Regions from separate parts of the Neorhizobium sp. 05N33 genome, predicted to be linked through region 3. Evidence: predicted binding sites of a transcription regulator. Region 3 holds the regulator's gene; each other region holds the start of a gene.
What was found. The regulator PhoB, encoded in region 3, activates phosphate uptake and scavenging genes when phosphate is short. The targets are predictions, from matches to a motif close to TGTCATNNANCTGTCAT.

Region 1: AC1DLT_RS13780 (BtaA family protein) is a predicted target of PhoB. The motif match lies at 3,283-3,299, and genes of this name have one in related genera.
Region 2: AC1DLT_RS11355 (glycerophosphodiester phosphodiesterase) is a predicted target of PhoB. The motif match lies at 5,797-5,813, and genes of this name have one in related genera.
Region 4: AC1DLT_RS15905 (DUF2794 domain-containing protein) is a predicted target of PhoB. The motif match lies at 5,737-5,753, and genes of this name have one in related genera.

Annotation. Positions count from the first base shown of each region.
Region 1 covers NZ_JBFTNK010000004.1:285,036-293,050, reverse strand. The annotation lists gene AC1DLT_RS13795 (LysE family translocator) at 1-572, shown strand, start outside; gene AC1DLT_RS13790 (transglycosylase SLT domain-containing protein) at 675-1,787, shown strand; gene AC1DLT_RS13785 (serine hydrolase domain-containing protein) at 1,829-3,181, opposite strand; gene AC1DLT_RS13780 (BtaA family protein) at 3,348-4,595, shown strand; gene AC1DLT_RS13775 (class I SAM-dependent methyltransferase) at 4,607-5,263, shown strand; gene AC1DLT_RS13770 (glycoside hydrolase family 25 protein) at 5,410-6,195, shown strand; gene AC1DLT_RS13765 (lytic murein transglycosylase) at 6,336-7,538, shown strand; gene AC1DLT_RS13760 (DMT family transporter) at 7,623-8,015, shown strand, end outside.
Region 2 covers NZ_JBFTNK010000003.1:536,221-544,235, forward strand. The annotation lists gene AC1DLT_RS11330 (helix-turn-helix domain-containing protein) at 1-492, opposite strand, end outside; gene AC1DLT_RS11335 (LLM class flavin-dependent oxidoreductase) at 898-1,968, opposite strand; gene AC1DLT_RS11340 (SDR family oxidoreductase) at 2,056-2,832, opposite strand; gene AC1DLT_RS11345 (amidase) at 3,042-4,403, opposite strand; gene AC1DLT_RS11350 (hypothetical protein) at 4,568-4,870, shown strand; gene AC1DLT_RS11355 (glycerophosphodiester phosphodiesterase) at 4,877-5,731, opposite strand; gene AC1DLT_RS11360 (DUF983 domain-containing protein) at 5,937-6,350, shown strand; gene AC1DLT_RS11365 (hypothetical protein) at 6,452-6,700, shown strand; gene AC1DLT_RS11370 (SDR family oxidoreductase) at 6,822-7,679, shown strand; gene AC1DLT_RS11375 (hypothetical protein) at 7,753-8,015, opposite strand, start outside.
Region 3 covers NZ_JBFTNK010000002.1:348,162-356,176, reverse strand. The annotation lists gene pstC (phosphate ABC transporter permease subunit PstC) at 1-138, shown strand, start outside; gene pstA (phosphate ABC transporter permease PstA) at 135-1,454, shown strand; gene pstB (phosphate ABC transporter ATP-binding protein PstB) at 1,468-2,283, shown strand; gene phoU (phosphate signaling complex protein PhoU) at 2,329-3,042, shown strand; gene phoB (phosphate regulon transcriptional regulator PhoB) at 3,064-3,747, shown strand; gene AC1DLT_RS05975 (PACE efflux transporter) at 3,757-4,194, opposite strand; gene AC1DLT_RS05970 (GcrA family cell cycle regulator) at 4,380-4,916, opposite strand; gene AC1DLT_RS05965 (acetylornithine transaminase) at 5,325-6,521, shown strand; gene argF (ornithine carbamoyltransferase) at 6,576-7,493, shown strand; gene AC1DLT_RS05955 (Hsp33 family molecular chaperone) at 7,707-8,015, shown strand, end outside.
Region 4 covers NZ_JBFTNK010000005.1:225,141-233,155, forward strand. The annotation lists gene ccmA (heme ABC exporter ATP-binding protein CcmA) at 78-722, opposite strand; gene acnA (aconitate hydratase AcnA) at 993-3,686, shown strand; gene AC1DLT_RS15895 (sulfite exporter TauE/SafE family protein) at 3,802-4,539, shown strand; gene AC1DLT_RS15900 (DUF1223 domain-containing protein) at 4,734-5,483, shown strand; gene AC1DLT_RS15905 (DUF2794 domain-containing protein) at 5,774-6,163, shown strand; gene AC1DLT_RS15910 (N-acetyltransferase family protein) at 6,173-6,730, opposite strand; gene AC1DLT_RS15915 (Bax inhibitor-1/YccA family protein) at 6,839-7,621, opposite strand; gene AC1DLT_RS15920 (ABC transporter permease) at 7,856-8,015, opposite strand, start outside.

The DNA.
Region 1 (8,015 bases), on a different contig from region 3:
CCCTTGCTTGTCTCACCGCCAGCTTCTCGCTCCAGCGCGGTCGCCGCACGGCGATCGCCACGGTTCCGGGTCTTGCCGTCGGAATGTCGGCAGCCCTGATCGTGGCGATGATCCCCATGGCCCTGGTCGCCGTCTATCTGCCGAAGCTCGTCGACGTAATCTCCTGGGCGGGGCTGGGTTACCTGATGCTCTACGTGCTCTGGTCCTACCAGGATCCGCGAATCTCCGGCCCCATCGCCGACAATGACAATCTTCCCGAGTGTCGGGCGGCACGAATCTTCGGATGCCTGTTCGGCAAATCCGCCTTCCAGGCGCGTTATGCCGTCGTCCTTGCAGCCGTGCTCGCCCAGTTCGTCGATCCCGACCGGTCGCTCCTGCCCCAGCTTCTCGAAATGCAGGCGACCTTCCTTGTTTGCGCAGCGCTTGGAGCCGGAATTCACGTGCTTTTTCCGCGCCGCGTGCTCGCCCGCAGACGGCGCCCCGCCAACCTCAATGCCGCCTCGCGCAAACCCCAGACGCGCTTCATTTCACGGCGCGCGGTCACCGCCGGCTATCGCCGGATCGCCGCGTGAGGCTCGCCGTCTTGCCGGACGCCGCCCAATAGGTTAATGGAAACACTCTTTTGGTGGCGTTTGGGCGGACTGGGGTAACCATTTTTTCATGAAAGCGACCCAATGGCGATAATCCGATTCCTCGGCCGCGGGACGGTTGTGGCGTGCGCCGTTTCTTCGGCTCTCACCGGATGTTCGAGCGTCGAACGCGAGCAAAAGCTTGCAGCGACGCAGTCGGTTGCCCCGATCAACGGCCAGGCGACCGGACCTGTTCAGACAGCCTCCGCGGATGGCCAGACGACCACCCATAAAGCCGATCTGCCGGTCTACGGGCCGGTTCAGGTTGCAGGCCAGACGATCCCTCCGGGGGTCCAGCTCGCCTCCACTGTCCAGGTAGCCGGCACCCAGCCGACCGTGGCACTCGCCAAGACCGCAAGACTTCCCGTCCCGACGCCTGCAGCCGCCGATGCGATGTCCGTTCAGTCGGCCGCGATGGCAGCACCCACCATGGCCCCGCTCGTCGCTTTTGCGCCGGCGCCCGGACCGGCGATGATGCCGCCGCCCGTGGCCCGCACCACCTCGACTATCCTCGCGTCCGCCCAGCCGGCGAGCCTTGCGATGCCAAAGGGCAGCCGCCTCGTGTCGCCGCCGATCGCGCCTGCCGTCACCGAAGGCCGGATCCAGCCGGCCGCAGCCTCAGCAATCGCGCTCGACGAACCCGAACTTACGCCTGATATGGTCGCACTGCAGACCGTCGTCCCGATCCCTCGCCCGGACACTGCGACGCTTGCCTATGCAGCGCAGCCGAGAGCGATTGCCGCATTGTCGGCCATGGAATTCCCGCCGGCTCCGGGCGAGCCTATGCCGACCACGGCGTCCGATGCGCCGCCGGAATTGAGCAAGCTCATCAAGCGTTATGCCGGCATGTATGGCGTACCGGAATCGCTGGTGCACCGCGTCGTGCATCGGGAAAGCAAATATGATCCCAAGGCCTATCACAAGAACGGCTATTGGGGCCTCATGCAGATCAAGTATTCGACCGCCAAGTCGATGGGTTACGAAGGCCCGCCCGCCGGCCTGCTCGATGCCGAGACCAACCTCAAATACGCGATCAAGTACCTGCGTGGCGCCTGGCTGGTTGCCGACAACAAAAACGACAATGCCATCAAGCTGTATGCGCGCGGTTATTATTATGACGCCAAGCGCAAGGACATGCTGGACGTCCTGGAGAAGTAAGCCGGGCCTGAAAAATATTTGGACGGTATGCTTGCGGCGCCTCAGGGCGCCGTTGTTGTTTTCACCACCTCGGCGACAAGCCGTGTCGGATCGTAGCGGTTCCAGCTCGGCGTCAGCCCAAGCCTTACCACGACCAGATCGAGCGACGGGACGACCGTGATGGTCTGCCCATCGTGCCCCTGGATGAAAAAGGCATCCGCCGGCATGTCGGGATTGTTCTTGTCCGGCAGCCAGGTCTGCATCTTCGAATAACGGCCGTTCGACGTGGCGTTGGCCTGGTGCATCAGCGCGACAAAACCGTCCGGCAGGATCCGGCTGCCGTTCCAGACGCCGTCTCGCGCAAGCAGCAGCCCCATACGGCCCCAGTCCCGCGCCGTCGCATACATATAGGAACTGCCGACGAGAGTACCGGCCGCATCCGCCTCCATGACGGCGCTTGTCATGCCGAGCGGACCAAACAGGGCGGTGCGGGGATAGGCGAGCGCCGCGGTTCTCTCGCCGACCTTCTCCATCCAGATTTTTGAGAGCAACACGGCGGTGCCGGAAGAATAGCTGAACCGCGAACCGGGATCGGCCTCCAGCGGCTGGTCGGCCGCAAAGCCTGCCATGTCCGGCTCGAGATAGAGCATGCGCGTCACGTCAGCGACCGCGCCGTAGTCCTCGTTGAAGGCAAGCCCGCTTTCCATGGCGGCGAGGTCTGCAATCCGGATATCGCCGCGCTGGTTGCCCCGCCATTGGGGAAACAGTCCCTTGTCGTCCAGCGAGAGCTTTCCGTCGCGGACCAGGGTGCCGAGGATCGCGGCGTTGACGGTCTTGGTCATCGACCAGCCGAGCAACGGCGTATCCTTGGAAAAACCGCTCGAATAGGTCTCGGCGACGATCCGCCCCCGCTTGACCACCACCACAGCCCGCATGCCAGGCCCGACAAGATTCGCATCTAAGAGGAGCCGCGCAACCGACGGATCAGGTTCCACTTTTCCGCCTTCCGGCCAAAGCGCGGACGGATCGGCTGACGTAACGGCAGGCACCGGAACGGTGGCGGCTGCCGCGGCTGCGCCGTCAGGCGTGACGGTGCAGCCGAGCCCTTCGCGATAGACCGCGTCATTGCCGGCGAAAATGCCAAGCAGTGCCGCATGAACCCGCTTTTCCGTTCGATCGACGGAAACCCGCATCAATCTCAGAAGCGGATGGCCGGGAGCCTGGACATCGACCGCCAGAACCTCATCGCTGTCGCGTCCGGCAAGGAAGACGTTCGAGCAGACCATCTTGGCCGAATAGCCGCTGCCGACCCTCAGCAGTTCCGGAGGCGACGTATAGAGCCAGATCCCGAGCCCGATCAGGCCAACGACGATGAGGCCGACGAGGATTTTCAAAGACCGGATCAAGAACCGCATGCCTGCCTCCCATTGGACGGCCGCATGCAATCAGGATTCTCGGATCCAAGGAAGAGGCGATCGGCAACGCCCGGGCCTATTGCGGGACTGGACACAGGCCTCGTCATCAATCTGTAGCATGACGGGTTTACACGCCCTGAAACTCTGAACAAGGCGGGACTCGACCATGGCGGATATTGCACAGGAAGCCGGTTTTCGGAAAAACCAGAAGCTCAAGGACGCACTTCTGCAGCATAAAGCACTGTCTCGGCAGGGTTTTTCAGAAAGGCTTTTCGGCCTCCTGTTCTCCGGTCTCGTCTATCCGCAGATCTGGGAAGACCCGGAAGTCGACATGACCGCCATGGAGCTTTCTGACGAGCATTCGATCGTCACCATCGGCTCCGGCGGCTGCAACATGCTCGCCTATCTCTCCCGCTCGCCGAAGAAAATCGATGTCGTCGATTTGAACCCGCATCACGTCGCGCTGAACCGCCTGAAACTCGCCGCCTTCCGCCACCTGCCCGGCCACGGCGATGTCGTTCGCCATTTCGGCATGGACGGCATCCGCACCAACAGCAAGAGCTACGACACCTTCATCGCCCCGAACCTCGACGCCGCGACCCGCGCCTATTGGGACAAGCGCTCGATTGCCGGCCGTCGTCGGATCGAAGTGTTCGACCGCAATATCTACAAGACCGGCCTGCTCGGCCGTTTCATCGGCGCCGGCCATCTGATCGCCCGCTTGCACGGCATCAATCTGACCGAAATGGCCAATGCCAAGTCGCTGCGCGAACAGCGCCAGTTCTTCGACGACCGCATCGCTCCGCTGTTTGACAAGCCGCTGATCCGCTGGATCACCAGCCGCAAGAGCTCGCTGTTTGGCCTCGGCATTCCGCCGCAGCAATATGACGAGCTGGCGAGCCTCGCCTCCGACGGCTCGATCGCACCGGTCCTGCGCCAGCGCCTCGAAAAACTCGCCTGCCACTTTCCGCTGCGCGACAACTATTTCGCCTGGCAGGCTTTCGCGCGCCGTTATCCGAAGCCCGAGGAAGGCACGCTGCCGACCTACCTGAAGGCGGAAAACTACCGCGCCATCCGCGACAATGCCGAGCGCGTGACAGTTCATCATGCGAGCTTCACCGAACTGCTGGCGCAGAAGGCTGCCGGCTCGGTCGATCGTTACGTCCTGCTCGACGCGCAGGATTGGATGAACGACGAGCAATTGAACGACGTCTGGTCGGAAATCAGCCGCACGGCCGCGCCCGGCGCCCGCGTGATCTTCCGCACCGCCGCCGAAAAGAGCGTGCTCGACGGTCGCCTCTCGCCGGCCCTCCTCGATCAGTGGTCCTATCTGGAAGAACGCTCCAGCGAGCTCAACCTCGAGGATCGCTCGGCGATCTACGGCGGTTTCCACATCTACGTGAAAAAAGCCTGATGGCGACGGATATGGCGAACAGCCCCCTGTCCAATGGCCACGCCGAACGCATGGACCGGATGTACCGGTATCAGCGCCATATCTACGACATCACCCGCAAATATTACCTCTTCGGCCGCGACCGGGCGATTGCGGGGTTGAATGTTCCGCCGAATGCCTCGCTGCTCGAAGTCGGCTGCGGCACAGGCCGTAACCTCGCCCTCGCTCATAGGCACTACCCGGCTGCAAAGCTCTACGGCCTCGATATTTCCGCCGAGATGCTGGAAAGTGCCCGGGCCAATTTCCGCGGCAAGCCGGTCACCCCGGAATTTCGGGTCGCCGATGCGACCAGTTTCACAGCGGAGGAATTCGGCACGACCGGCTTCGACCGTATCCTGATCTCCTACGCGTTGTCGATGATTCCCGATTGGGAAAAGGCGGTCGAAGCCTCGCTTGCGGCGCTTTCGCCGCATGGTTCTCTGCACATCGTCGACTTCGGCCAACAGGAACGGCTGCCGGGCTGGTTCGGGCGGTTTTTGAAGGCGTGGCTCATGCGTTTCCACGTCACGCCGCGGCCGAACCTGCACGACGTGCTCGAAAGCAAGCTTGCCGACGCTGACGCCGATATGATCTTCGAGGAGATCGGCGGGGGCTACGCGTGGCACGCGGTCATCCGCCGTAGGAACTGAATCCCGGAGCTCTCTGGGTTTCGAGCTGGAATTCCTCTTGCCCTAACTGATTTTTTACGACGTTATGGTGAATATGGAGTTCACGCCTCCCTGTTTTGCGTCGAACGGGGCAAGAGGCTTCCACATCGACACCACACGGGATGTTCATGCCTCGGCTCCTTCTGGCCCTCCTTGCGACCGCGTTCCTTGCCACGGGATGCACATCCTCAAGCTATGACCTGATGGAAACGTCATCGGTCAAGAAAATGCGGTTCAAGGACAGCGACCCGCAGGATTTCGGCAAGAACCACCCGGGCCTGCACGAGATCCACGGCATCGACGTCTCCAAGTGGAACGGTACGGATATCGACTGGCCGGCCGTGAAGAAGGCTGGAATAGCCTTCGTCTTCATCAAGGCGACCGAAGGCAGGGATCGCATCGATCCGACCTTCGAGCTGAACTGGCGAGGTGCCGCGTCGGCCGGCATTCCTTACGCCCCCTACCATTTCTATTATTTCTGCTCGACGGCCGACGAACAGGCCGATTGGTTCATCAACAACGTGCCCAAGGATGCGGTAAAGCTGCCGCCGGTCCTCGACATGGAATGGAACCAGGCTTCGCCGACCTGCAAGACCCGTCCCGATCCCGAAACAGTGCGTGCATCGATGCAGCGCTTCATGGATCGTCTCGAGGCCTATTACGGCAAGCGGCCGATCATCTATACATCGGTGGATTTCCACCGGGACAATCTGGTCGGCGCCTTCAGCAACTATCATTTCTGGCTCCGCGCCGTGGCGCAGCATCCCACCAAGATCTACCCGGATCGCCGCTGGGCTTTCTGGCAGTATACCTCGACCGGCATCGTTCCGGGCATCAAGGGCGAGATGGATATCAACGTCTTTGCGGGCACGTCCAAGAACTGGCATAACTGGATTGCGGCGGTGAACAAGTAACTCCGTTCGCAGGGCGAACAGGTGTCTGGCAATGTGTGAGCAGTTGCGATAAAAACTGCGCCACCAGAGCTGTCGCCCATGTTTCGGTCACAAAATTTTCCGAGATCAGGCGGCGCTTACTCAGATTCTAGGAACGCCGAATGTCCGCTCGCTTTGCCCGCCGCCTCGCCCTCGCCTCCGTCATCACCAGCTGCCTCGCCTCCACCGCTCTCGCCCAGACCCCGGCTCCCGCCTGTGGCGGCGATCTCGGCGCCTTCCTGAACGGTGTCAAGGCAGAAGCCATTTCCAAGGGCGCATCGGCAAGTGCTGCGGATGAAGCACTCGCCGGCGCGCAGATCGACCAGAAGGTCTTGTCCCGCGACCGGGCCCAGGGTGTCTTCCGACAGACCTTCATTGAATTCTCGCAGCGCACCGTCAGCCAGGCCCGCCTCGATATCGGCCGCCAAAAGATCAAGCAGTATGCGGACGTCTTTGCCCGCGCCGAAAAGGAATTCGGCGTGCCGCCAGGCGTGATTACCGCCTTCTGGGCCATGGAGACCGATTTCGGCGCCGTCCAGGGCGATTTCAACACCCGCAACGCCCTGGTGACGCTTTCGCATGACTGCCGCCGCCCTGAACTTTTTCGCCCGCAGCTGATCGCCCTGATCGAAATGGTCCAGCAAGGCGATCTCAATCCTTCCTCCAACACGGGTGCATGGGCCGGCGAGATCGGCCAGGTGCAGATGCTTCCGAAGGATATCGTCGCGCACGGTGTCGACGGTGACGGCGATGGCCATGTCAACGTCAAGACCAGTTCCCCGGACGCCATCCTGACAGCCGCCAAGTTCATCCAGAGCATGGGCTTCAAGCCCGGCCAGCCCTGGATGCAGGAAGTGACGCTGCCCGAGAATCTGCCTTGGGACAAGTCCGGCCTCGGCAACGAAATGCCGGCAAGCGAATGGTTCAAGCTGGGCGTCGTCCCGCGCGACGGCGTAACCAATTTCGGCAACCTGCCCGCAGCCCTCATCCTGCCGCAGGGCCGCAAGGGACCGACCTTCCTCACCTATCCGAACTTCAACATCTATCTGGAATGGAACCAGTCGTTCATCTACACGACTTCGGCCGCCTATTTCGCAACCCGGCTTTCCGGCGCTCCTACCTATCAGAAGGGCACGCCGGACCAGGGTCTCGACGATACTGGCATGAAGGCGCTGCAGACCAAGCTCGAAGCGCTCGGCCACGATATCGGCAAGGTCGACGGCATTCTCGGATCGGGTACGCGCCAGGCCGTCCAGAAGGAACAGGCACGCCTCGGCCTGCCGGCCGACGGCTGGCCGACCCAGGGCCTGCTCTCCGCGCTCTGAAATTCAATCGCCACCCGGCGAAAACGGGTGGCGACTCGTGGATCATCGGGATATCCCTTCGCCTTGACCGCGAGGAGATTTCGCATGACAACCGCCGCCATTTCGAAACCCGGCGCCGTGGCATGGGCGCTGATCCTGCTGCTCGGGCTGATCTGGGGCGGGTCCTTCTTCTTCGCGCGCGTAGCGGTCTTGGAAGTTCCGCCCTTCACGCTCGTTTTCCTGCGCCTGCTTCTGGCGGCGCTGGCGCTCCATATCTACCTGCACGGTCGCTTCGGGCTCTATGCGACGCTTCGCACCCATTGGCGCTCGTTTCTGGTGATGGGCTTTATCAACAACGCCCTGCCCCACACGCTGATCTTCTTCGGCCAGACCGAGATCGGCGCTGGGCTTGCCTCGATCCTCAACGCGACGACGCCGATCTGGACGGTTCTGATCGCCAATCGCTGGACCACTGACGAGAAACTGACACCCGCAAAG
Region 2 (8,015 bases), on a different contig from region 3:
CTGTTTTCGCCATGCATTAGGAGCAATTCCGTACAGGCGGCGGAAACTGTTGGTGAGGTGCGCCTGGTCGGTCATGCCGCATTCCAGGGCGATCTGGCAGAGCGGTTCGTTCGTGTCGGTCATCATCCGGCAGGCCGTTTCCATGCGCATGCGGGTGACGTATTTGTGCGGTGTCTCGCCAAGGCTTGCCTTGAAGGCGCGCTGGAAGTGGCCGCTGCTCACGTTGCAGAGACCTGCCAAGGCCTCGATGCGGATTGTCGAGCGGAGATACATGTCGACATAGGTCTGCACATTGCGCATCTGCCAGGGGGTGAGGCCGCCGGCAGCGATCTGGCGGAGCGCCGGATCGGATCCGGAGTGATCCGGATCGCCCATGGGCGGCCTGGTGACAAGTCCTTCAAGGTCGATCTCGGACGCCCAAAACCTTGAAATGTCGTCGCGCCTTGTCAGGGGGGCGGCGGACTGTGCCTTCGCGGGCTGTGGGGAGTGCATCCTAAGTCTCCTTCACTGCTATTGTGCTTGATCTCGGTCGGCGCGACGTCGAAGGGAGGCAAATGGGGGGATGCCCCTCGGCTCGTATCGATGATCGGAATTTTAACGCCGAGGCAGGCGGTGAGACTATTGAACAAGGGGACTGTTCCCCCTATCCAAAGGTATGACCGGGACGCACGGAAATTGTCTTGCCACCTTCGGAAGCCTGCGTGTCTGCCCCGCACCACATCAAAAAAGCTCCGGGTCGATGGTTCCGGAGCTGTTGCTTTCTTTGGCAGTCGGTGAAGTGCCGGCGGCGCCGCTTCAGGCGAAGAATGCCCGTCGTCTTCGATGAGATAACGCTGGTCTGCAGGCCTGACGGCGGAGGAGAGACCGACTGGTTCCGCGATAAACCGGCGTTTCGCGTCAGCGGCGCAAAAGCGGGAGCAACTGGTCGCCCTGCCGCTTGATCTCCTGGAGATAAGGCGTGTCGGAGAGCACGAAATGGGTGATGCCGAGATCCTCGTATCTGCGCAGCGAACGGGCGACGTCTTGCGCTGAACCAACGAGCCAGGTGGTGCCGGCGCCACCGCCACCGAATTTCCCGGGTGCGGTGTAAAGGTTGTCGTCGAGGACATCGCCGCGCTCGTGCAGTTCGAGCAGCCGGCGCTGGCCGACGGCGACCGGCTTTCCGTGGTCGTTCCAGTTGCCGGCCTTACCCTTGGCCATCTCGGCGACCTTCGCCTCGGCATCGGCCCAGGCCTGTTCCGTCGTATCGCGGACGAGAGTGGTGATCCGCAGCCCGAATTGAAGCGGAGGAAGGTCGCGGTCGAACTGCCTGCTCAGCGCCTTCAGCCGTTCGATCCTCTCCCGCACGCCGTCGAGCGGTTCACCCCAGAAAAGCTGGATATCGGCTTCGGTTGCGGCCACCCGTTCGGCGGCGTCGGAAGCGCCGCCGAAATAGAGTTTCGGGTGCTTGCGGTCGCCGCGGGGCTGAAGGCGAGGCTCGATCGTGGAACCGGTGACCTGGAAATGCTCGCCCCTGAACGTAACGTTTTCTTCGGTCCAAAGCCGACGCACCAGCCGCATGAATTCCTTGGTACGGGCATAACGATGCGCCTGATCGCCCTCGCTGTCGCCATAGGCGGCGAGGTTATCCTGGCCCGAGACGATGTTGACCCGCACCCGGCCGCTGCTCAGGTGGTCGAGCGTGGCCGCGGCGGAGGCGAAATTGGCCGGCCGCCAATAACCCGGGCGGATGGCGACCAGCGGCTCGAAGGTGGTGGTGCGGGCGGCAAGAGCGGTTGCGATGGTAAACGTATCCGGCCGGCCCCAGCCGGTGCCGACGAGCGCGCCTTTCCAGCCATGCTCCTCCAGCGCCTTGGCGTGGTTGGTCAGCGTCTCCAGGCTGTTGTGGTTCTCGGCGGAGGAATCGCCGCGATGGCCGGCTTTGACATCGTTCGGGATATACCAGAGGAACTCGGAATTGCTGCTCATGTTATCGACCTGCATCTCTAATGACTGAAATAGGGAAATGAGTGGAAGGCGGCGTGGCGCACGCCGGTCGGGGTCCGAGAGGTTCCGTCAGACGACGATCGGGTTGAGGGCGCCATCCATACCGATCACGACGCCGGTGACGTAGCTTGCCTTCGGCGAACTCAGGAAGGTGACGACGTTGGCGATCTCGTCAGGCGTCGCCATGCGGCCGAGAGGGATGCGCTGGACCAGCTTTTCGAGCGCCGCCTGCTCGCTGATGCCGTGGAGTGCCGCCTCTGCCCGAAGGCCCTCGGTTACCCGTTCCGTTTCGGTATTGCCGGGATTGATGCCGATGATCCGCAATCCGCTGGCGGCATAGGCGTTCGCAAGGCCGACGGTCGCCAGCATCAGCGCCGCATTGGCGGCCCCGCCCGGAAGGTGGATCGGCGATGCGACCTTGCCGCCGCCGCCGATGACATTGACGATCACGCCCGTCTGCCGGGCCGCCATCCGTTTGACCACCGGGTCTATGACGTTGATGTAGGAGAAATATTTGGCGTCCATCGCGGCACGCCAGTGGGCCGGGCTGAGGTCCTGGGGCGGCGTGCGTCGCGCAGCTCCCGCGCAGTTGACGAGAATGTCCAGCGCTCCCACGTCGGCTTCGATCTTGTCGACGAGCGACAGCGCCTCGTTTTCGGATATCAGATCGACCGTGAAGCCGATCGCGCCTGGTAGTTTTGCCAGAGCCGCATCGATATTCGCCTGGGAACGCGAACAGATGACGACGCGCGCGCCTTCGGACAGAAGAGATTGGGCGCAGGCGAGGCCGATGCCCTTCGAGCCGCCCGTGATCAGTGCCGTCTTGCCGTTCAAATCGAGTTGCATGGTGGCCGCTTTCCTCAAAATCCAGGGGAGAGGCTAGGCTCCCGAGGATATCGGAACAAGCAAAAGGCAACTGCCGCGATCCCGGTTACGGGGAAACGGTTCCTTAGTTAGCTGCGGAGGGAGGCAACTCTTCCATACTGGGCGCGTAGCACGTTTTGCCGGCTTTGCCGCCACAGATGTCTGCTGGAGCCGATCCGGCTCCAACATTCCTACCCTCGGATGATTTCCTCATGGGCCATCGCGGCCTGCAGCAGTGTTTCATCGCAATTGGCATTGGCCGACAGGAGGAAGCCGACCGGCATGCCGGCATCGCCGGTGCCGCAGGGGATGGAGACTCCGCACCAGTCGAGGAAGTTGCCGAAGCCGGTATTGCGCAGCGTCCTGCCGTTCGTGGCGAAGAACAGCTCATCGTCCTTTTCCAGTGGCGCGATCGGCGGGGCGACATGGGCGACCGATGGCATGGCGACCAAGCGGTCGCCGACCAGTGCCTCGGTTTCGGCGATCATCCGGGCGCGGTTTTCGACGATGGCGATATAATCGGACAGGCTGGTCTTTTCGCCGAGGCGGGTGCGGGCGACTACCCGGTGGTCCATCTCCTCCGCATCCGGTCCCGACAGCTTCTCGCGATGCAGGGCGAAGGCTTCGGCGGTCACCATCGGCCCGTATTTCACCATCAGCTTCGGGAGTTCGTCGAAGGTCGGGAAGGCGAAGCGGGTGATCCTGGCTCCGGCCTTTGCAAGGCGCTCGATCGCCGCTTCGAAGGCGGCCACCACGCCCGCCTCGGCGCCGTCGAGGACGATATTGGTCGGGATCACGATATCGAGCGGTCGGGCCGGTTGGCGGGCCGTCTGCGGTACTGCAAGCCCGCGCATGGCGGCATCCACCCAGACCGCATCCTGCACCGTGCGGCAGAGCGGGCCGAGCGAATCGAGGCTGGTCGCCAGCGGATAGACGCCGTTCATCGCATAACGGCCGCGGGTCGCCTTGTAACCGACGATGCCGTTGAAGCCTGCCGGGATACGGATCGAACCGCCGGTATCGGTGCCCATCGCGACGGGCACGAGGCCGGCTGCGACCGCGACGGCGGAACCGGAGGAGGAGCCGCCGGGAATGCGCGGCGCGTCCATGCCATGCGGATTGTGCGGCGTGCCGTAATTCGGATTGATGCCAATGCCGGAAAAGGCGAATTCGCTCATATTGGTGCGGCCGACCGCGACCATGCCCGCCTGTTTCAGCAGGTCGACGATCGCTGCGTCCTTCGCGGCGGGAGCGGCCTTCTTCAGCACTTTCGAGCCGGCGGTGGTCGCCAGCCCCTCGATGTCGAAGAGGTCCTTCCAGGCGATCGGGATGCCGTCGAGCAGACCGAGCGAGCGACCTTCCTTGATGCGCTTGGAGGAGCCTTGCGCTTCCGCCATAGCGCGGTCCTCGAGAAGCGAGATGAACACGGCCTTGTCGGGGTAGGCCTTGATACCGGCCAGCACCGATTCCGTGACTTCGATCGGATCGATCCTGCCCATCTGGATGAGCGCGGAAAGCTCGGCGATCGACATCGCTCCAAAGGTTTTCGTCACGGCTGTCATTCTCCCCATTGCGTTACTGGCGGCCCACAGATGTATCGGATATTTTGGCGATGGGTAGAGGATTTATCGGCTCGCCAGGTGGTATGGAACCTCCCGCATATCCGCGAAGTTCAGTGAGTCCACCGCGTCAGCGGGACATCGGGAAGGATCAGCCCATGAGAAACATCATCGCCATAACCGGTCTCGTGATCGCGCTCGCCGGCTGCAGCACGGACGGCGGCGGAACCACCGGAGCAATCGACATCGGGCCGGGCATCCGGCCGATCCCCGGCAGCATCACCTATCGTGGCCAGCCGCGCACCAAGCTCACCAAGTCGCCAATCGGCAGCGTCGTGCCGCACGAGTTCCGCAACGAACTCGGCCAGCGGGTCGAGGAAAATTACATCATCCAGCCGGACCGCAGCCTGAAGCTGGTCAACCGGCGGGTGTTTCGCGATCCGTTCGGGTTGGACGATTGATGAACTTCAACCGGAAATCGCCGCCCAGGCACGTTCCGTGGCGGCCGGTTCGTCGGTGGTGATCTGATCCGGCTTCAGCGCCATCAGGGCGGAGAAGCTGCGGGCTTCGGCCTCGTCGAACCCGGCGTCCGGGTTCTTGAGATTGAAGGTCCAGGCATCCACCAGCCTGCCGGCATCGTGGCAGAGGCCGATCAGGTCGAGCCCATCTTTGGCCGCCTGCAGCACCAGCGGCCAGTGCAGATAGATGGTGTCAGGCTCGGTCGGGCCGGCGATATCGGCGCGCAGATCCGTTTCGACGGCCTTGAGGCCCTGGTGGCGATAGATCTCCATGAGCTTGCCGGTCGGGTCGATGCCGCGCTTGAGGCCCGGCAGTCTCTGCTTGATGGCGACGACAAGATCGAGATCGGCGCCGCTGACGATGATTGAGGAGCCGGCGCCGCCGAAATGATCGGCGAGATGATCCATGCCGCGCGCGCCGATCACCTCAAGTTCGTCCTTCATGTCGAACTGCAGCAGGGCGTCCGGATGAGCCGTTTCAAGCATTGTCGCGAGATCTTCGCTGAGGATCGGCGGATGGCCGCCCTGCAGAAGCGACAGGCCGCGGATAGTTTCGGGCAAAGTATCACGGATGAGGCCGTGGCCGGTGGTTTCACCTTCGAGCTCCTCGTCGTGCAGCACGACAAAGCCGCCATCGGCGCGGACGCGCAGGTCGAGTTCGGTCGATGCTCCAAGGCGAAAGCCTTCCACCATGACGCGCGCGGAAAACAGCGGGTCCTTGAAGCTGCGGCGCAGGCGATGCCACTTCAACCGAGTGAAACGGCCCTGATGGGCGATGCCGAGGCCTGAAAATTCTGAAGCCATGAAATTCCGTCTAAGGTGAAGGGCAGCGATTCGATCGACGCCAGACTATTGTTTTGGAGCTGCCTGCCATAGATCGATGACAGAAGTTTCGTGCCGAGCCTCAAAAGCCGAGATTGTGCCCGGCAGGGAACGACTTGTTATAAAGGTCTGCCGGATAACTATCCGGAAAACACATTTTGTCTCCTGTCACGAAAGGCAGATTTCCATGTCCCATGACGCGAATTGGGCGCCTCTTCCTCCCTATAGCACCGGCCCGCGCGGCCGTTGCCCGCGTTGCGGCCAGGGGCATCTGTTCAACGGGTTCCTGTCGATGCGGCCGGCTTGCGAGGTCTGCGGCCTCGATTATTCCTTCGCTGATCCCGGAGACGGTCCCGCCTTTTTCGTGATGTGCTTCGGCTGCATTCCGAGCATTGCGCTTGCTGTCTGGATCGAGACCAGTTTCCAGCCGCCATTCTGGGTGCATCTGCTGATCTCGCTTCCTTTCCTGCTCATCACCTGCCTTGCGCCGATGCGGCCGCTGAAGGGTTGGCTGGTCGCGAGCCAGTATTTTTACAAGGCAGGCCCCGGCAAGGTCGACCGGGAGCCATCATCGCCCGTTGACGGCGAGAACGGCGGCTGACCGACGGAAGGACTTCGGGGCTCGCGTTAAAACCGAGCCGGAAGATGAGGAACAATCTTCTCTGCAAACCATTCGGCAGGTGACAGTTCAAGGAGCCTGCAATGTCCGATGCCGATGAAATCGAAATGGAAACGCGCCGAAGGTCGCTCGCGGTCGAGGGAGCGATGCTCATGCTGATCGACGGCCTCGCCGCCCGGGGCACCATCTCGGCAGACGAGGCGGAGGACATGTTGCAAATCCTGTCGAAGAGCTCGGATTTTTCGGCGGCGCGGGCTGCAAGCTCGCTGCGGATCGTCAATCAGCTGAAACGCCTGCGGCGGGGCGACGGAGCAATCACCCCTGGGGCGTGAGCCGAAAGGTGGGGTCGCGTCGCATTTTCTCTTTTTTGATTGTGCATTTTGATTGGGAACAACTCCAGACGAGGCCAGTTGGGGCGATCAGTTCGCGACCTCGACAACAAGGAAGATTTTGATGGCCCAGTATCCCACTCCGCCGTTTCCCGAACAGCAGCAGCCGATGCCGGGCTTTACCGGACGCATGGATCCGGTGCCGGATCACGGCGAGCTCTCCTACCGCGGTTCCGGCCGGCTGGCCGGCAAGATGGCGGTGATCACAGGCGGCGACAGCGGCATCGGCCGGGCCGTGGCGATCGCTTACGCGCGCGAGGGCGCCGATCTGTTGATTTCCTATCTGGACGAAGACGAGGATGCCGAGGATACCAAGCGCCTGGTCGAAGAAGCCGGCCGCAAGGCGGTGCTGGTGCCGGGCGATATCAAGACCGCGGCGCACTGCCGGGCGATCATCGACAAGACGGTCCAGGAGTTCGGCGGGATCGACATCCTCGTCAACAACGCCGCTCATCAGGCGACGTTTTCCGACATCGGGGACATCAGCGACGAGGAATGGGAACTGACCTTCCAGGTCAACATCCATGCGATGTTCTATCTCACCAAGGCAGCAGTTCCCCACATGAAGCCTGGTAGTGCGATCATCAACACGGCCTCGATCAATTCCGACACTCCGAACCCGACGCTGCTTGCCTATGCGACCACCAAGGGCGCGATCCAGAATTTCACGGCAGGTCTCGCACAGCTGCTGGCCGAAAAGGGCATACGCGCCAATGCGGTCGCGCCCGGGCCGATCTGGACGCCGCTCATCCCCTCCACGATGACTGAGGACCGGGTGAAGGAATTCGGCAGGCAGGTACCGATGAAACGTCCCGGCCAGCCGGCCGAGCTTGCGACGGCCTATGTGATGCTCGCCGATCCGCTTTCCAGCTACGTTTCAGGTACGACGATCGCCGTCACCGGCGGCAAGCCCATCCTGTAGTTAAGCTCTCCTCCCACGAAAACAGCGGCGGCGTGGGCTCACGCCGCCGTTCATGTTTGGCGGGTACATTTTCTCAGGTGCGGCGGCCGACTTCCCGTGCCAGATCCTCGAAACAGAACTTGGTGCCTTGCTCGTTCGCTTCGTTTGCCAGCAGCAGCAGCCGGATCGGAAATGCGATCGCCTTCTGATGGGACGTCGAGACTGCGAGCGGCTTGTCGTCGGCAAGCACGGTGCGTTCGGCCGCCTGCAGGGCGCTCTGAATGTCGGCATGGGAGACGACACCCTTTTCGACCAGAAGCCGGTTGATCGCGGCAACGGCGAGGTAGAGGCCTTCGA
Region 3 (8,015 bases):
CTGACGGGTGACCTTGAGTTCACCTCGCCGCAGACCCTGGTTGCCTTCGCGCTGGGCATCACGCTTTTCGCCATCACGCTTTGCCTCAACATCTACGCGCTTTATATCGTGCGCAAATACCGGGAGCAGTACGAATGACCGATGTGGTTTCTCCCGCCGCCGGCATCTCCACGGCCAAGTCCGTCCGTCGCGATATCGGCATCAAGCGCCGTTACGCCGCCGAGCGTCGCTTCCGTGCCTATGGCATCGCCGCGCTTTCCTTCGGCATCATCTTCCTGATGCTTCTCCTGTGGTCGGTGGTCTCCAAGGGTTACACCGCCTTCCAGCAGACCATGATCACCATGCCGGTCGAGTTCTCGCAGCAGATCATCGACCCGCAGAACGAACGTGCCACCAATCCGCAGAAGCTGATGACGGCCAACTATCCGGTCGTCGCCCGCAATGCTCTCGCCAAGCTGCTCAACGTCAGCGTCGACGACCGTGTCGCCGCCCGCGCGGTCGGCCAGATGCTGTCCGATGGTGTCCGCGTTCAGCTGCGTGACCTGGTCATAGCCAATCCGGCGATCATCGGCACGACGCAGACGGTAAGACTGCTCGCTTCCGGCGATATCGACTCGGCCTACAAGGGCCAGATCGACCTCGACGTCAGCCAGGAAAACCGCAAGATCAACGACCAGCAGCTCGGCTGGATGAAGCAGCTCTCTGACAGCGGAGCCCTTGCCAAGCACTTTAACGGCGGCATTTTCGTCAACGGCGCATCGAGCCGTCCGGAAGCAGCTGGCGTCGGCGTCGCGCTCATCGGCTCGTTCTACATGATGCTGATCGTGCTTGTCCTGGCGCTACCGATCGGCGTCGCCGCTTCGATCTATCTCGAGGAATTTGCCCCGAAGAACAAGTTCACCGATCTGATCGAGGTGAACATCAACAATCTCGCGGCCGTTCCCTCGATCGTCTACGGTCTGCTCGGTCTGGCGGTGTTCGTCAACTTCATGGGCCTGCCGCGTTCCGCCTCCTTCGTCGGTGGTCTGGTGCTCACCCTCATGACGCTGCCGACGATCATCATCGCGACCCGCGCGGCACTGAAGGCAGTGCCGCCATCGATCCGTGCTGCCGCCCTCGGGCTCGGCGCCTCGAAGATGCAGACGATCTTCCACCATGTCCTGCCGCTTGCCATGCCGGGCATCCTGACCGGCACCATCATCGGCCTCGCCCATGCCCTTGGCGAAACCGCACCGCTGCTCCTGATCGGCATGGTGGCCTTCGTCGCCAACTATCCGACCACGCCGCTCGACCCGTCGACGGCGCTGCCGGTCCAGATCTACATGTGGGCGAACGAAGCTGAGCGCGCGTTCGTCGAGCGTACCTCGGGAGCAATCATCATCCTGCTCCTGTTTCTCATCCTAATGAATGTTGGCGCAATTCTCTTGCGGCGTCGCTTCGAGCGGCGCTGGTAGAAGGAGTATGACAATGAATATGATGTCAGAATCGGCAGTAGAAAAGGCGCTGGACCAAAAGATGAGCGATGCTTCCCACAAGATGATCGGTAAGGACGTTTCTGTTTATTACGGCGAAAAGCGTGCGCTTTTCGACGTGAACCTCAACGTCCGCGAAAACACTGTGACGGCTCTCATCGGTCCTTCCGGTTGCGGCAAGTCCACCTTCCTGCGCTGCCTCAACCGCATGAACGACACGATCGAGAATTGCCGCGTCACCGGCAAGATCACCCTCGACACGGACGATATCTACGACAATAACATCGACGTCGTGGAACTTCGCGCCCGCGTCGGCATGGTTTTCCAGAAGCCGAACCCGTTCCCGAAGACCATCTACGAAAACATTTCCTACGGTCCGCGCATCCACGGTCTTTCCAAGAACAAGGCCGACATGGATCAGATCGTCGAGGCGAGCCTGCAGCGCGCCGGCCTCTGGACCGAAGTCAAGGATCGCCTGCATGAATCCGGCACCGGCCTCTCCGGCGGTCAGCAGCAGCGTCTGTGCATCGCCCGCGCGATCGCCGTGTCGCCGGAAGTCATCCTCATGGACGAACCCTGCTCGGCTCTCGATCCGATCGCGACCGCCAAGGTTGAAGAACTCATCCATGAACTTCGTGCCAACTACACGATCGTCATCGTGACGCACTCGATGCAGCAGGCTGCCCGCGTCTCGCAGCGCACCGCCATGTTCCATCTCGGCCAGCTCGTCGAGGAGAACGACACCGACAAGATGTTCACCAATCCCGACGACCAGCGCACCCAGGATTACATCATGGGCCGTTTCGGCTGATCCAGTCGACTGTGCCGCCTGAAAATCAATTTTGAGGACTAGAAGATGGCATCGACCCATATCCTGTCGGCTTATGACGACGAACTGAAATACCTGAGCCGCCGTATCTCCGAAATGGGCGGCCTCGCCGAGCAGATGTGCTCGGACGCCGTGCGCGCGCTGGTCAATTCCGATGCCGCACTCGCCCAGAAGGTCATCTCCGACGACGTGATCCTCGATCACGCCGAGCGCGAGATCGGCGACAAGGCGATCATCACGATCGCCCGCCGCCAGCCGGTCGCAGCCGACCTTCGCGAGATCGTCGGTTCGCTGCGCATCGCCTCCGATCTGGAGCGCGTCGGCGACCTTGGCAAGAACACCGCCAAGCGCGTCATCGCGGTTCAGGGCACCGGCGTTCCGCGCAAGCTCGCCCGCGGCCTGGAGCATCTCTCCGATCTCGCCCTCGTGCAGCTCAAGGACGTCCTCGACGTCTATTCGACGCGTTCGGCGGAAAAGGCCGAGGCGATCCGCAGCCGCGACGAGGAAATCGACGCGATGTACACCTCGCTGTTCCGCGAGCTCCTCACCTACATGATGGAGGATCCGCGCAACATCACCACCTGCACGCATCTGCTGTTCTGCGCCAAGAATATCGAGCGTATCGGCGACCACGCCACCAACATCGCCGAGACCATCTACTACATGACGACGGGCGCCCAGCCGGAAGGCGACCGTCCGAAGGACGACTCGTCGAACACGCTCGGCGCGATCACCGAATAGAACTGACGGAGCAGGCCAAGAATGCTGCCGAAAATCGCTGTCGTAGAAGACGAAGAAGCGCTGAGCGTGCTTCTTCGTTACAATCTGGAAGCCGAGGGTTATGAGGTCGATACCGTTTTGCGGGGCGACGAAGCCGAAATTCGGCTTCAGGAGCGGGTACCGGACCTCCTGATCCTGGACTGGATGCTGCCCGGCGTTTCCGGCATCGAACTCTGCCGCCGGCTGCGCATGCGCCCGGAAACGGAGCGCCTGCCGATCATCATGCTGACGGCCCGCGGCGAGGAGAGCGAACGTGTTCGCGGCCTCGCCACCGGTGCCGACGACTATGTGGTGAAGCCCTTCTCGACGCCTGAACTGATGGCCCGCGTCAAGGCGATGCTTCGCCGCGCCCGTCCCGAGGTGCTCTCCAGCGTTCTCCGCTGCGGCGATATCGAACTCGACCGGGAAACTCATCGCGTTCACCGCAAGAGCCGCGAAGTGCGCCTTGGCCCGACCGAGTTCCGCCTGCTGGAATTCCTGATGGCCTCGCCCGGCCGCGTCTTTTCGCGGTCGCAGCTTCTGGACGGCGTCTGGGGTCACGACATCTATGTCGACGAACGCACCGTCGACGTGCATGTCGGGCGTCTCAGGAAGGCGCTCAACTTCTCCAATATGCAGGATGTCATCCGCACCGTCCGCGGCGCGGGTTATTCAATGGAATCCTGAGAGGCGGCTTTAAGCCGCCTCGGTCTGCCGCTGCCATTCCGGCAGCGGAAAAATCCGGTCGTAGGCCCAGTTGAACACGAAGGCATAGACCACGTAGAAGACCGCGAACGACACGTCCATCGTCAGCGCATGGACGAGGCTTATACCGAGATACCAGGCGATCAGCGGCAGAAGCGTGATCAGCAGTCCAAGTTCGAACAGCACCGCATGCGCCACGCGTATGGCGGTGTTTTTCTGCGTGCCGCCGGTAAAGCGCTGCATCAGGTGGTCGAAGCCGAGATTGTAGAGATAGTTCCAGCCAGTGGCGATCGTCGCGCTGCCGATGCCGACCACGCCGATATCGGCGGCCGGCATGCCGAAGGCGAAGGAGCCGAGTGGTGTGATGAGAGCAAGCCCGATCAGTTCGAAGCTGATGGCATGGCGGATACGGTCGCGTGTCGTGCGCATGATGACCTCCTGGGGTGCTTTCCGGGCCGTCCCGGAGTTTCTGCCCGAATGGGGGAGGTCGTCCTCACTGTCTTTCAGATAGGTGGAATGCCGATCCGGAGCAAGGCTTGGCCGGCATATCTGCCATACACAACAAAAAGCGGGCCTGAGCCCGCCTTCGATTTCGCCTCGTGTCGCGCCGCCGCTCAGACCCGAGCGGCAACCTTGCGGCGCTCGTTGACCGGCTGGTAGGCAAGCTTTGCGTGGTAACCGCAATAGGGCGATGCATCCGGGGATTCACAGCCGCAGAAGTGGAAGTCTTCCTTGAGCGGGTCGCCGACCGGCCATTTGCAGGTGCGCTCGGTGAGTTCCGTCAATGCAAGGCGGCGGGAGATCGGCACGACTACGTTGGAGGCGGGACGATATTCCATCTCCTGGTAGGGTTCGATCTCGATCTCTTCCTTGACCATCGTCGCGCCGACGGCGCGGGTAACGGTCCGGGTCGTGACCCGCGACGCATAGTTCGGAGCCCGCGGCGCCGATGTCGTGCGCTTGGCAGCCGATGCGCGGCCGGTCGCAACCGTACCGCCAGCTTTCGCCCGGCCCGGCAGGCTGAGACGATGCACCTTGCCGATCACGGCATTTCGGCTTACGCCACCAAGTTGTGCTGCGATCTGGCTGGCGCTCAGGCCCTCCGACCACAATCTTTTGAGCTTCTCGACACGCTCGTCTGTCCAGTTCATGCCCGTTCTCCGCCTTTGAACGTTGCTGGCATGCAGAATCCTTCCACCTTTGCTGCGAAAATCATTTCGCAGCACCCACTATATCTATGCTTGAGGTGACTAGTTCCGCCGCATGCAGTCTAGTAATTGATCATTAACCTAGTGTGAGGCTGACTCCGTGGCAAGAGTCGGAGGAATCTGCGGGATTCGATTTCGTGGTTTTCCCCAACTTGCTGTGATGGAGAGTCTTTTTTGTCACAGAAGCCAGCGCCTGTCGGGTTCCGGTCGTAACGCGCCTAAAACACCGAGCTTTGTTGACATTGACGGCCTAAACCCCGATAGTGCCCCCGCCGCCCAGTGGGCGGCATTTTTGGTTTTTCTGGCCGGTTTTGTCGGCCTTTTTTGACTGCCTAGAGGAGTGATGTCGCCATGGCTGAAGCCGCGCTTTTCGACACGTTTGCCCGGGCTCCGCTGCGTTTTGAACGCGGCGAGGGCGTATGGCTTGTGACGGAAAGTGGAGAGCGATATCTCGACTTCGGCGCGGGCATCGCCGTCAATTCGCTCGGTTATGGCCACCCGCATCTCGTCGGCGCGCTGAAGGCGCAGGCCGACAAGGTCTGGCACACGTCCAACCTCTTCGAGCAGCCCGGCCAGGAGACGCTGTCGCGCCGCCTCGCCGACAACTCTTTCGCGGATAAGGTGTTTTTCACCAATTCCGGTGCGGAGGCGCTCGAATGCGCCATCAAGACCGCGCGCCGCTACCAGTTCGTGAAGGGCCATCCGGAACGCTTCCACATCGTCACCTTCGAGGGCGCCTTCCATGGCCGCACGTTGGCGACCATCGCTGCGGGCGGCCAGGCGAAATATCTCGAAGGTTTCGGCCCCAAGGTCGAAGGCTTCGATCAGGTGCCGTTCGGCGATATGGACGCTTTGAAGGCTGCGATCACCGATGCGACCGCGGCGATCCTCATCGAGCCGATCCAGGGCGAGGGCGGCATCCGGCCGGTTCCAAAGGAATTCTTGGCTGCGCTGCGGCAGATCTGCGACGACAACGGCCTGCTGTTGATCTTCGACGAGGTCCAGACCGGCGTCGGCCGCACCGGCAAACTGTTCGCCTATGAATGGACGGGCGTTTCGCCCGACATCATGGCGCTCGCCAAGGGCATCGGCGGCGGGTTCCCGCTCGGGGCCTGCCTTGCCACGGCGGAAGCTGCGTCCGGTATGACAGCCGGCACCCACGGCACCACCTACGGCGGCAACCCTCTGGCCATGGCGGTCGGCAATGCCGTGCTCGACGTGATCCTGGGGGACGGCTTCCTGGAAAATGTCCGCGACGTCACGTTGGTCTTGCGGCAGGGGCTAGCCAGCCTAAAGGATCGTTTCCCCAGCGTCATCGAGGATATCCGCGGCGAAGGCCTGCTGCTCGGCGTGAAGGCCAAGGTGCCGGCGGGCGACTTGGTTGCCGCCATGCGCGGCGAACATATGCTGGCCGTTCCGGCCGGTGACAACGTGGTGCGTCTCCTGCCACCGCTCACAGTCACGGCGGAGGAAGCTCGCGAGGGTCTCTCCCGCATCGAGAAAGCGGCGGAAAAGCTCTCCGCCTCGGAAATGAAGAAATCGGCCTGAGCGGGCAAAAAGGGGGATGCCGTTGTAGGTTTCCCACGTCACAGGGAACATCACATGGCATCTCCCAAGCATTTCCTCGATCTTTCCGCCGTTTCCCCGGCTGATCTGCGCAGCATTCTCGACGACGCGAAAATCCGCAAGCAGGCCACCAAGGCCGGGACGGCGGAAAAGCCGCTGGCCGGCAAGATGCTGGCGATGATCTTTGAAAAGCCTTCCACCCGCACCCGCGTATCCTTCGATGTCGGCATGCGCCAACTCGGTGGCGAGACGCTGTTCCTGTCGGGCACCGAAATGCAGCTCGGCCGCGCCGAGACGATCGGCGACACCGCCAAGGTTCTGTCGCGTTACGTCGATGCCATCATGATCCGCACCACGGATCACGCCCGTATGCTGGAGCTTGCCGAACACGCGACCGTACCGGTTATCAATGCCCTGACCGACGACACGCATCCCTGCCAGATCATGGCCGACATCATGACTTTCGAAGAGCATCGCGGACCGATCGCCGGCAAGACGGTTGCCTGGACCGGCGACGGCAATAACGTGCTGCATTCCTTCGTCGAAGGTGCTGCCCGTTTCGGCTATCGGATGAACATGGCTGTGCCGATGGGTTCGGAACCCGCCGACAAGTTCCTCAACTGGGCGCGCAACAACAGTGGCAACATCATGCTTTGCCATGATGCCGAAAAGGCGGTTGCCGGCGCCGATTGCGTCGTCACCGACACCTGGGTCTCGATGAACCAGGAGCACAAGGCGCGCGGCCACAACGTCTTCCAGCCCTTCCAGGTCAATGCCGACCTGATGAAGCGGGCCGACAAGGAGGCGCTGTTCATGCACTGCCTGCCGGCTCATCGCGGTGAGGAAGTCACCGACGAGGTCATCGACGGCCCGCAGTCGGTGGTCTTCGACGAGGCTGAGAATCGCCTGCACGCGCAGAAATCCATTCTCGCCTGGTGCTTCGGCGCGGTCTGAACGCAATGTCCCGGACGGTGCGGATGTGAAGAGCGGCGGCGATCGAACCTTGATTTCCGCCCCGCAATCCCCCATCTGTCGGCTTTCAACAATACGCCGTCTTCTGGACTGGCGTTTCAACACACATCGTCGACGTCTTTTCCTCCGGCCAGCGGTTCCGCTCGGGCTGGCGCTTGTGTAAAGGTTTTTGGGTCGGCGCGAAGGAGTGAAGGCATGGCGGAAGCGACTGTGGAACTCAACGAACTCGACTTTGCCGGAGATGACCGGGTCGTTCCATTTCAGGTGGACGGTCTCGACGTGCGTGGCCGGGCGGTCCAGCTCGGGCCGCTGCTCAACTCCATCCTTAGCCGCCATGATTATCCAGGCCCGGTCGCGCGGCTGCTTGCCGAGGCGATCGTCCTGACTGCTCTGCTCGGCACATCGCTGAAATTCGATGGCAAGTTCACGGTGCAGACCAAGGGCGACGGTCCCGTCGACCTGTTGGTCGCGGATTTCTCGACGCCCGACAGTCTTCGCGCCTAC
Region 4 (8,015 bases), on a different contig from region 3:
GCCGGCGGCTGGCCGATCTCCCCCCTTGTGGGGGAGATGCCCGGCAGGGCAGAGGGGGGTATTCAAGGGCAGGGCGTTCACCATCTCCCCTCCGCCACGCCTGCAAACCCCGTCATCTTCAGTTCCTTTGCATTCTCCAGCCCCAGCGGCTGGTGAGTCGCGGCCAGCACAATGCCACCGGTCGCGAGATGCGCCTTGATCAACTCGGTAAACACCCCCTCCGCACTGACATCCAGCGCCGCCGTCGGCTCATCGAGGATCCAGACCGGGCGATACGCGACCAGCAGCTTGGCAAACGCCATGCGGCGCTGCTGGCCGGCGGAGAGATAACCGAAGGGCAGATGGATGATCCCACCGAGACCCACGGCCTCTGCGGCCTCGCCCGGGGAGATTCCCTTGCCGTCCTCCGCATCGCCGAAAAAGTCTTTCCAGAAGGAGAGATTCTCAAAGACCGTCAGTTCCGCCTTCATCGCGTTGCGGTGGCCGAGATAGTGGCAGGCCTCGGCGGCGCGCATGCCCGATTCGGCTTTGTCCGAAATCCAGGCGACGCGACCGGTCTCCGGGTGCAGCAATCCGGCCACGACGCGCAGCAGCGTCGATTTTCCCGATCCGTTGCGGCCGGTCAGGACGAGGCTTTCACCGGCTCCGAGGTCAAAGGAGATATCCGTGAAAATCAGGTCTTCGCCGCGTCTTGCGCTCAGGTTTTCGGCCAAAAGCCGCATGCTGGAGACCTTCATTAAGATTTTAATCATCGCGATCCGAAAATTTATTCGGAATGGGCGCCAAGCGTCTGGAACCCTTCTTAGAAATTATCTATAAGCACTGCAACCACGCCAGCGGCCGGCGTGATTTCAATCTTCCGCCGAACCTGAAGATCCCAAAAAATCTTCTCGTGCGGACAGCGGAAATGGTCGTACCCGCATCCTGATGTGCATGAAGTGCATAGGCGTCCGCACGCGCGTGTTGGCTCTTTAATCAGCGGGGTTTATTCCGTGGCTAAGTCTCTCGACAGTTTCAATTGTCGCTCCGTCCTTACCGTAGGCGGTAAGGATTACGTTTACTACAGTCTTCCCAAGGCCGAACAGAACGGCCTGGCCGGTGTTTCGAAGCTGCCCTTCTCCATGAAGGTGCTGCTCGAAAACCTGCTCCGCTTTGAAGACGGCCAGTCCGTCACTAAGGAACAGATCCTCACCGTTGCCGAATGGCTGAACAACAAGGGTCTGACGGAAGCGGAAATCGCCTACCGTCCGGCCCGCGTGCTGATGCAGGACTTCACCGGCGTTCCCGCCGTCGTCGACCTTGCCGCGATGCGCGATGCGATGGTGTCGCTCGGCGGCGATCCGGAAAAGATCAACCCGCTGGTTCCCGTCGACCTCGTCATCGACCACTCGGTTATCGTCGACGAATTCGGCACGCCGACCGCGTTCGCCAAGAACGTCGAGCTCGAATACGAGCGCAACGGCGAGCGTTACCGCTTCCTGAAGTGGGGCCAGCAGGCGTTCAAGAATTTCCGCGTCGTTCCCCCGGGCACCGGCATCTGTCATCAGGTCAATCTCGAATATCTCGGCCAGACGGTATGGACCAAGGAAGAGGATGGCGAAACGATCGCCTATCCGGACACCTGCGTCGGCACGGACTCTCACACCACGATGATCAACGGCCTCGGCGTTCTCGGCTGGGGTGTCGGCGGCATCGAAGCGGAAGCCTCGATGCTCGGTCAGCCGGTCTCGATGCTTTTGCCTGAAGTCATCGGCTTCAAGCTCACCGGCAAGCTCAAGGAAGGCGTCACGGCGACCGACCTCGTGCTGACCGTCGTGCAGATGCTGCGCAAGAAGGGCGTTGTTTCCAAGTTCGTCGAATTCTTCGGTCCGGGCATGGACAACATGCCGCTCGCCGACCGCGCGACGATCGGCAACATGGGTCCGGAATACGGCGCGACCTGCGGCTTCTTCCCCGTAGACGGCGAAACCATCAACTACCTGACCATGTCCGGCCGCACGCATGAGCGGATCGCACTGGTCGAGGCCTATTCCAAGGTCCAGGGCATGTGGCGCGAAGGCGATGGTTCCGACCTCGTCTTCACCGACACGCTGGAACTCGACCTCAACGACGTCGTGCCGTCGATGGCCGGCCCGAAGCGTCCGGAAGGCCGCATCTCGCTCGACAAGATCGCATCCGGTTTCGCCGGTTCGCTCGATACCGAATACAAGAAGCCTGGCCAGCTCGACAATCGCTACCCTGTCGAAGGCACGGATTTCGATCTCGGCCATGGCGACGTGGCAATTGCCGCGATCACCTCCTGCACCAACACCTCCAATCCGTCGGTGCTGATCGCTGCCGGCCTTCTTGCCCGCAACGCGGTTGCCAAGGGCCTGAAGTCCAAGCCGTGGGTGAAGACTTCGCTTGCACCGGGATCCCAGGTCGTCGGCGAATATCTTGCCAAGTCCGGTCTGCAGGCCGATCTCGACAAGCTCGGCTTTAACCTTGTCGGTTTCGGCTGCACCACCTGCATCGGCAATTCCGGCCCGCTGCCGGCGCCGATCTCGAAGACGATCAACGACAAGGGCCTGATCGCCGCCGGCGTGCTCTCGGGCAACCGCAACTTCGAAGGCCGCATCTCGCCGGACGTCCAGGCGAACTACCTCGCTTCGCCGCCGCTCGTCGTTGCTTATGCGCTCGCCGGTTCGGTCCAGAAGGACCTGACCTCCGAGCCGCTCGGCGAAGACCAGAACGGCAACCCGGTCTTCCTCAAGGACATCTGGCCGACCTCGAAGGAAGTCCAGGAATTCATCCTGAAATACGTCACCCGCGAACTCTACGAAACCAAGTATGCGGACGTGTTCAAGGGCGACGAGAACTGGCAGGCGGTCAAGGTTCCTCCGGGTCAGACCTATGCCTGGGACGACGATTCGACCTATGTGCAGAACCCGCCCTACTTCGTCGGCATGGGCAAGACCGGTTCGGGCCTCAAGAACATCAAGGGCGCCCGCGTCCTCGGTCTCTTCGGCGACAAGATCACCACCGACCACATCTCGCCTGCCGGTTCGATCAAGGCCGCTTCGCCGGCCGGTGCATACCTGACGGGTCACGGCGTCGGCGTTGCCGACTTCAACCAGTACGGCACGCGCCGCGGCAATCATGAAGTGATGATGCGCGGCACGTTCGCCAATATCCGCATCCGTAATTACATGCTCGGCCCGAACGGCAAGGAAGGTGGCTTCACCTTCCACTATCCGTCCAAGGAAGAGATGTCGATCTACGACGCGGCCATGCAGTACAAGGCGGAGGGCGTTCCGCTCGTCATCTTCGCCGGCGTCGAATACGGCAACGGTTCGTCGCGCGACTGGGCTGCCAAGGGCACCAACCTGCTCGGCGTCAAGGCGGTCATCGCCCAGTCCTTCGAGCGTATCCACCGCTCGAACCTGGTCGGCATGGGCGTCGTTCCCTTCGTCTTCGAAGAGGGCACGACCTGGGCCAGCCTCGACCTCAAGGGCGACGAGACTGTCGAGATTCTCGGTCTCGAAGGCGACATCAAGCCGCGCGAATGGAAGACCGCCAAGATCACCTACGGCGATGGCACGGTGAAGGAAATCAACATCCTCTGCCGCATCGATACGCTCGACGAGGTCATCTACATGAACAATGGCGGCATTCTGCAGACCGTTCTGCGCGACCTCGCAGCCTAAGCGACAAATGGCAATCATCCGCCGGAGTGAAAAACTTCGGCGGATTTCCTTCCGATAACCGATGCTTCTCCAAATCTGCCAGGGGCGTCGTTCTGCCTCTTAAGGTGCCTGTTCCTTGACCGTCGTCATCCTCACCGGAATGGCCGTCACCGTTTTCCTGACATCGTTGCTTTCGGGAATTTTTGGCATGGCGGGCGGGCTGATCCTGCTCTGGGTGCTGCTTTTCCTTTATCCCGTCGGTACTGCGATCGCCTTCCACGGCATCATCCAGATGGTGTCGAACGGATCGCGCGCCTGGTTTTCCCGCGCCTATATCGACTACCGTATCCTCGGCATCCTCTGCCTCGGCGTCGCCGTTTCGGCGGCGGTGCTGTTCTCGGTCAATTACGCGCCGGACCTGGTCGTCGTGCTGATCGGAGTGGGGCTGATGCCGATCCTGGTCTGGCTGCCCGTCAAGCGACTGCAGCTCGATGCGTCAAAGCCGCTGCATGCTTTCATCTGCGGGCTGTTTTCCGGCGCACTGACGATCAGCGTCGGCGTCGCGGGGCCGACGGTCGATATCTTCTTTATCCGCACCCAGATGGACCGCCGCAAGATCATCGCCACCAAGGCGTCGATCCAGACGCTTTCGCATCTCACGAAGGTCGCCTTCTATTGGAACGCGGCTTCCGGCCTGCCAGCCTCCGACTGGATTTCGATCCTGCTCGCCGCGCCGATCGCCATCCTCGGCGCGCATGTCGGCAATGGCATCCTGCAGAAGATGACCGACCAGAATTTCCGCGCCTGGACGCGCTGGGTCGTCACCGGCGTGGGTGCCGTTTATTTTACTCAGGGCTTGCTTAAACTGATTTGACCTCAGCGTATTTTTCGCCAAGTTTGGCGCCCAACGAAACGCATTCGGGAACCGATCAATTATCCGGTCTTCACCCCTTCGTGACTTTCTCTTGAAGGTGCCCGGTGGTTACTTTCCGCCATCCAGTGCATTCGGCCTTGATCGCCGCGAGCAATCGTGGATAACAGTTGCCCTGATAAAAAGGTCCGCCACCCATGCCCTTTCGTTTTCGCTCCGTACTCCTTGTTGCGGGCCTGTTTTATGCGGGCGCTGCATTGGCGGGAGAGGTGAGAGCGCCGAAGGGCGTGATCGAGCTTTTCACCTCTCAGGGGTGTTCTTCCTGCCCGCCGGCCGACGCCGCGCTGGGCGAGCTGGTGGCGCAGGGTGACATGGTCGTGCTCTCCTACCACGTCGATTACTGGAACTATCTCGGCTGGACCGATACACTGAGCTCCAAGGAAAATACCGAGCGGCAATATGGTTATGCCAAGACGTTCGGACGAACCGGCGTCTATACTCCGCAGGCCGTCATCAACGGCCGCGATCATGTCAAGGGCACGGACCTCACGGTCATCAACGACAAGGTGAAGGTGCTCGGCCAGAACGGCAAGGGGCTAGACGTTCCGGTGACCGCTGCGATGCGCGGCGACGAGATCGAGATCGAGATCGGCGGCGGCAAGGGACAGGCAGACGTTGTCGTCGCCTATTTCACCAAACGCCAGCAGGTGGATGTCACCAAGGGTGAAAACAGCGGCAAGAACATGGAATATTGGCACGCCGTCTATGACGTCCAGTCGGTCGGCACCTGGAACGGCCAGAGCATGAAGCTGACCCTGCCAGGCAAGCTGATGGGCAAGTCCAAGAAGGACGGTTGCGCGATCCTGCTGCAGACCTCCGGTCCGGGCGGCGAACCGGCAGCCATTCTCGGCGCGACGGTATTGATGGTGGGTCGCAAGAACTATTGACCGCAGGCGCGGTTCCGGGCTGGCTGACTGTATGAGAACTTGTTGGCGGCCCGATCCAATAACATTGGGGGGCTGGGGGTAAGGGTCAATGCACCAGACCGGGCCATATGGCGCTGAAAACGGCGCCAACCAACATCGTCAATTTCGCTTCGAAATCGGGCACTCTTTTGTTCGAAATGGGGCAACAATAAAATCGTGCGGTTCGCTCCCCGCGAAATTGCCGGGGTTGATTTTTGCAGCCTCTCGGGCAAACTGTCATGTCTCTGACATTTGACGATTTGGGAGTCTTGATGACAGATCAGCCGGATTTGCCGGGGGGCCAGAGATCCCGGGACACAGCCGTCGTCGTCGATCTCAGTGAATATAGGCAGAATCTCGATCCTGCACCGGTCACCTTCCACCGGCGCGAACTCGACGCGATCCTGAGGATTTACGGCCGTATGGTCGGTGAAGGAGAATGGAAGGACTATGCCATCGATCACCTCAAGGATCGGGCGGTGTTTTCCATTTTCAAGCGCTCGGGCGAGACGCCGCTGTTCCGAATCGAGAAGAACCCGAAGCTTGCCGCCAAGCAGGGCGCCTATTCCGTGACGAACACCCACGGGCTGATCATGAAGCGCGGCCATGAGCTGCCGCAGGTGCTCAAGGTGTTCGACAAGGTGCTGAAACTGATCGACTGACGCTGATCGCTACCCGGTAAACAGCGAACCCGGATAGACGCTGGGATCCGGATCGGTTTCGTTGCCTTCGCCGAGGGCTGCCTGCATCAGCACGGTATCCTGCCATTTTCCGTGTTTGAAGCCGGTGCCCTTCAGGGTGCCGGTCAGTTCGAAACCGAGGCCGCGATGGAGCGCCACGGAGGCAGGGCTGGCGCCGCCGATGACGGCGACCATCTGGCGGAAACCCAGCGCCTCGCAACGCACCAGCAGTTCTTTCAGCAGCGCCTTGCCCACGCCCTTGCCGCGCGCTTCCGGCGCCAGGTAGATCGAATCCTCGACCAGCCAGCGATAGGCGGGGCGGGTCCGGAAGGCGGACGCGTAGGCATAACCGAGCAGGGTGCCGTCTTCCTGTTCCGCCGCGATATAGGGATACCCCTTGGTACGAATTGCCTCGAAGCGAGCCGTCATCTCAGCCTGGTCCGGGGGTAAAATCTCGTAGCTTGCGGTGCCGTTCAGCACGCTGTCGCGATAGATCTCGGTGATGGTCGGAAGATCGGCGGGGGAGGCGTCGCGGAGATGGAATGTCATTGAGGCAGGCCGTTGAAAGGAATAGCCAAGCCTATGCCGCAACGCGAAGCCGGGCAACAAAAAAGGCGACCCGGAGGCCGCCTTTTTCCTGTTCGAATTCCTCGGAGATTAGTTGTTCCGGTTGCCCAGGAACTGGAGGAGGAACGTGAAGAGGTTGATGAAGTCGAGGTAAAGGGTCAGAGCGCCCATGATGGCCTTGCGGCCAGCAACCGCGACGTCGTCGCCGTCAAAGTACATTTCCTTGATCTTCTGTGTATCGTAGGCGGTGAGGCCCGCGAAGATCAGAACACCGATGACCGAGATCGCCCAAGCGAGGGGGGCGGAGCCCAGGAAGATGTTGACGATCGAGGCGATGATCAGGCCGAACAGACCCATGATCAGGAACGAGCCCATGCCCGACAGGCTTCTCTTCGTCGTGTAGCCGTAAAGCGACAGGGCGCCGAAGGAGGCAGCGGTGATGAAGAACGTCTGAACGATGCTCTGGGCGGTGTAGACCAGGAAGATCGACGACAGCGACAGGCCCATCAGGGCCGCATAGGCCCAGAAGGTGCTCTGCGCAGCGCTGACGCTCATCTTATGAACGCGGAAGCTCAGGAAGAACACCACCGCGAGCGGTGCGAGCATGACGACCCAGCGAAGCGGCGAACCGTAGATCGCAGCGCCAAGGCTGGTCAGCAGGATGCCGTTCGGAAGCCGGGCGACAGCTGCGGCTGCATCCGTCGTCGTTGCGAGGGCCGAGATACCATAAGCAGCGATACCGGTGATAGCCAAGCCGACAGCCATCAGGTTGTAGACCTTGAGCATGTAGGCGCGCAGGCCTTCATCGATCATCGCGCCGGACTGGGCGCGACCCTGCGCCGCCCGGGTCTGGTAGTTGTTAAAGTCAGCCATTGTTTCCTCTTTAAGCTCCGGAATTATTCACGGTGTCGGGCCCCCTTTTTTACGGACCCAGGCGCCGCTGCGGAGCTCCAGCAAGCCTGCGCATAAATATGATGCGAGATCGCTTCACATACAAGAGGTGCGCCAAGCGAAAAACGCAAGCCACAGGCGCTATTTAGCAACCTATGGGACGTTCTGACGGGAATTTGATCCGAGAGTTAACACGAAATACTACCTCTGGACGAATTAGAGCTCGCGCAGCACAGGTGCGGCCTTCTGCCCTAATATGCGCCAGGTGCCGGCAAGCCCTATTCCGACCGTCAGCACCAGCGAAACGGCGAGCGTCAGCACCGCAACATCAGGCAGGAAGACCGATTGGAGCCGCATGATGCGGCTGACCACGAAC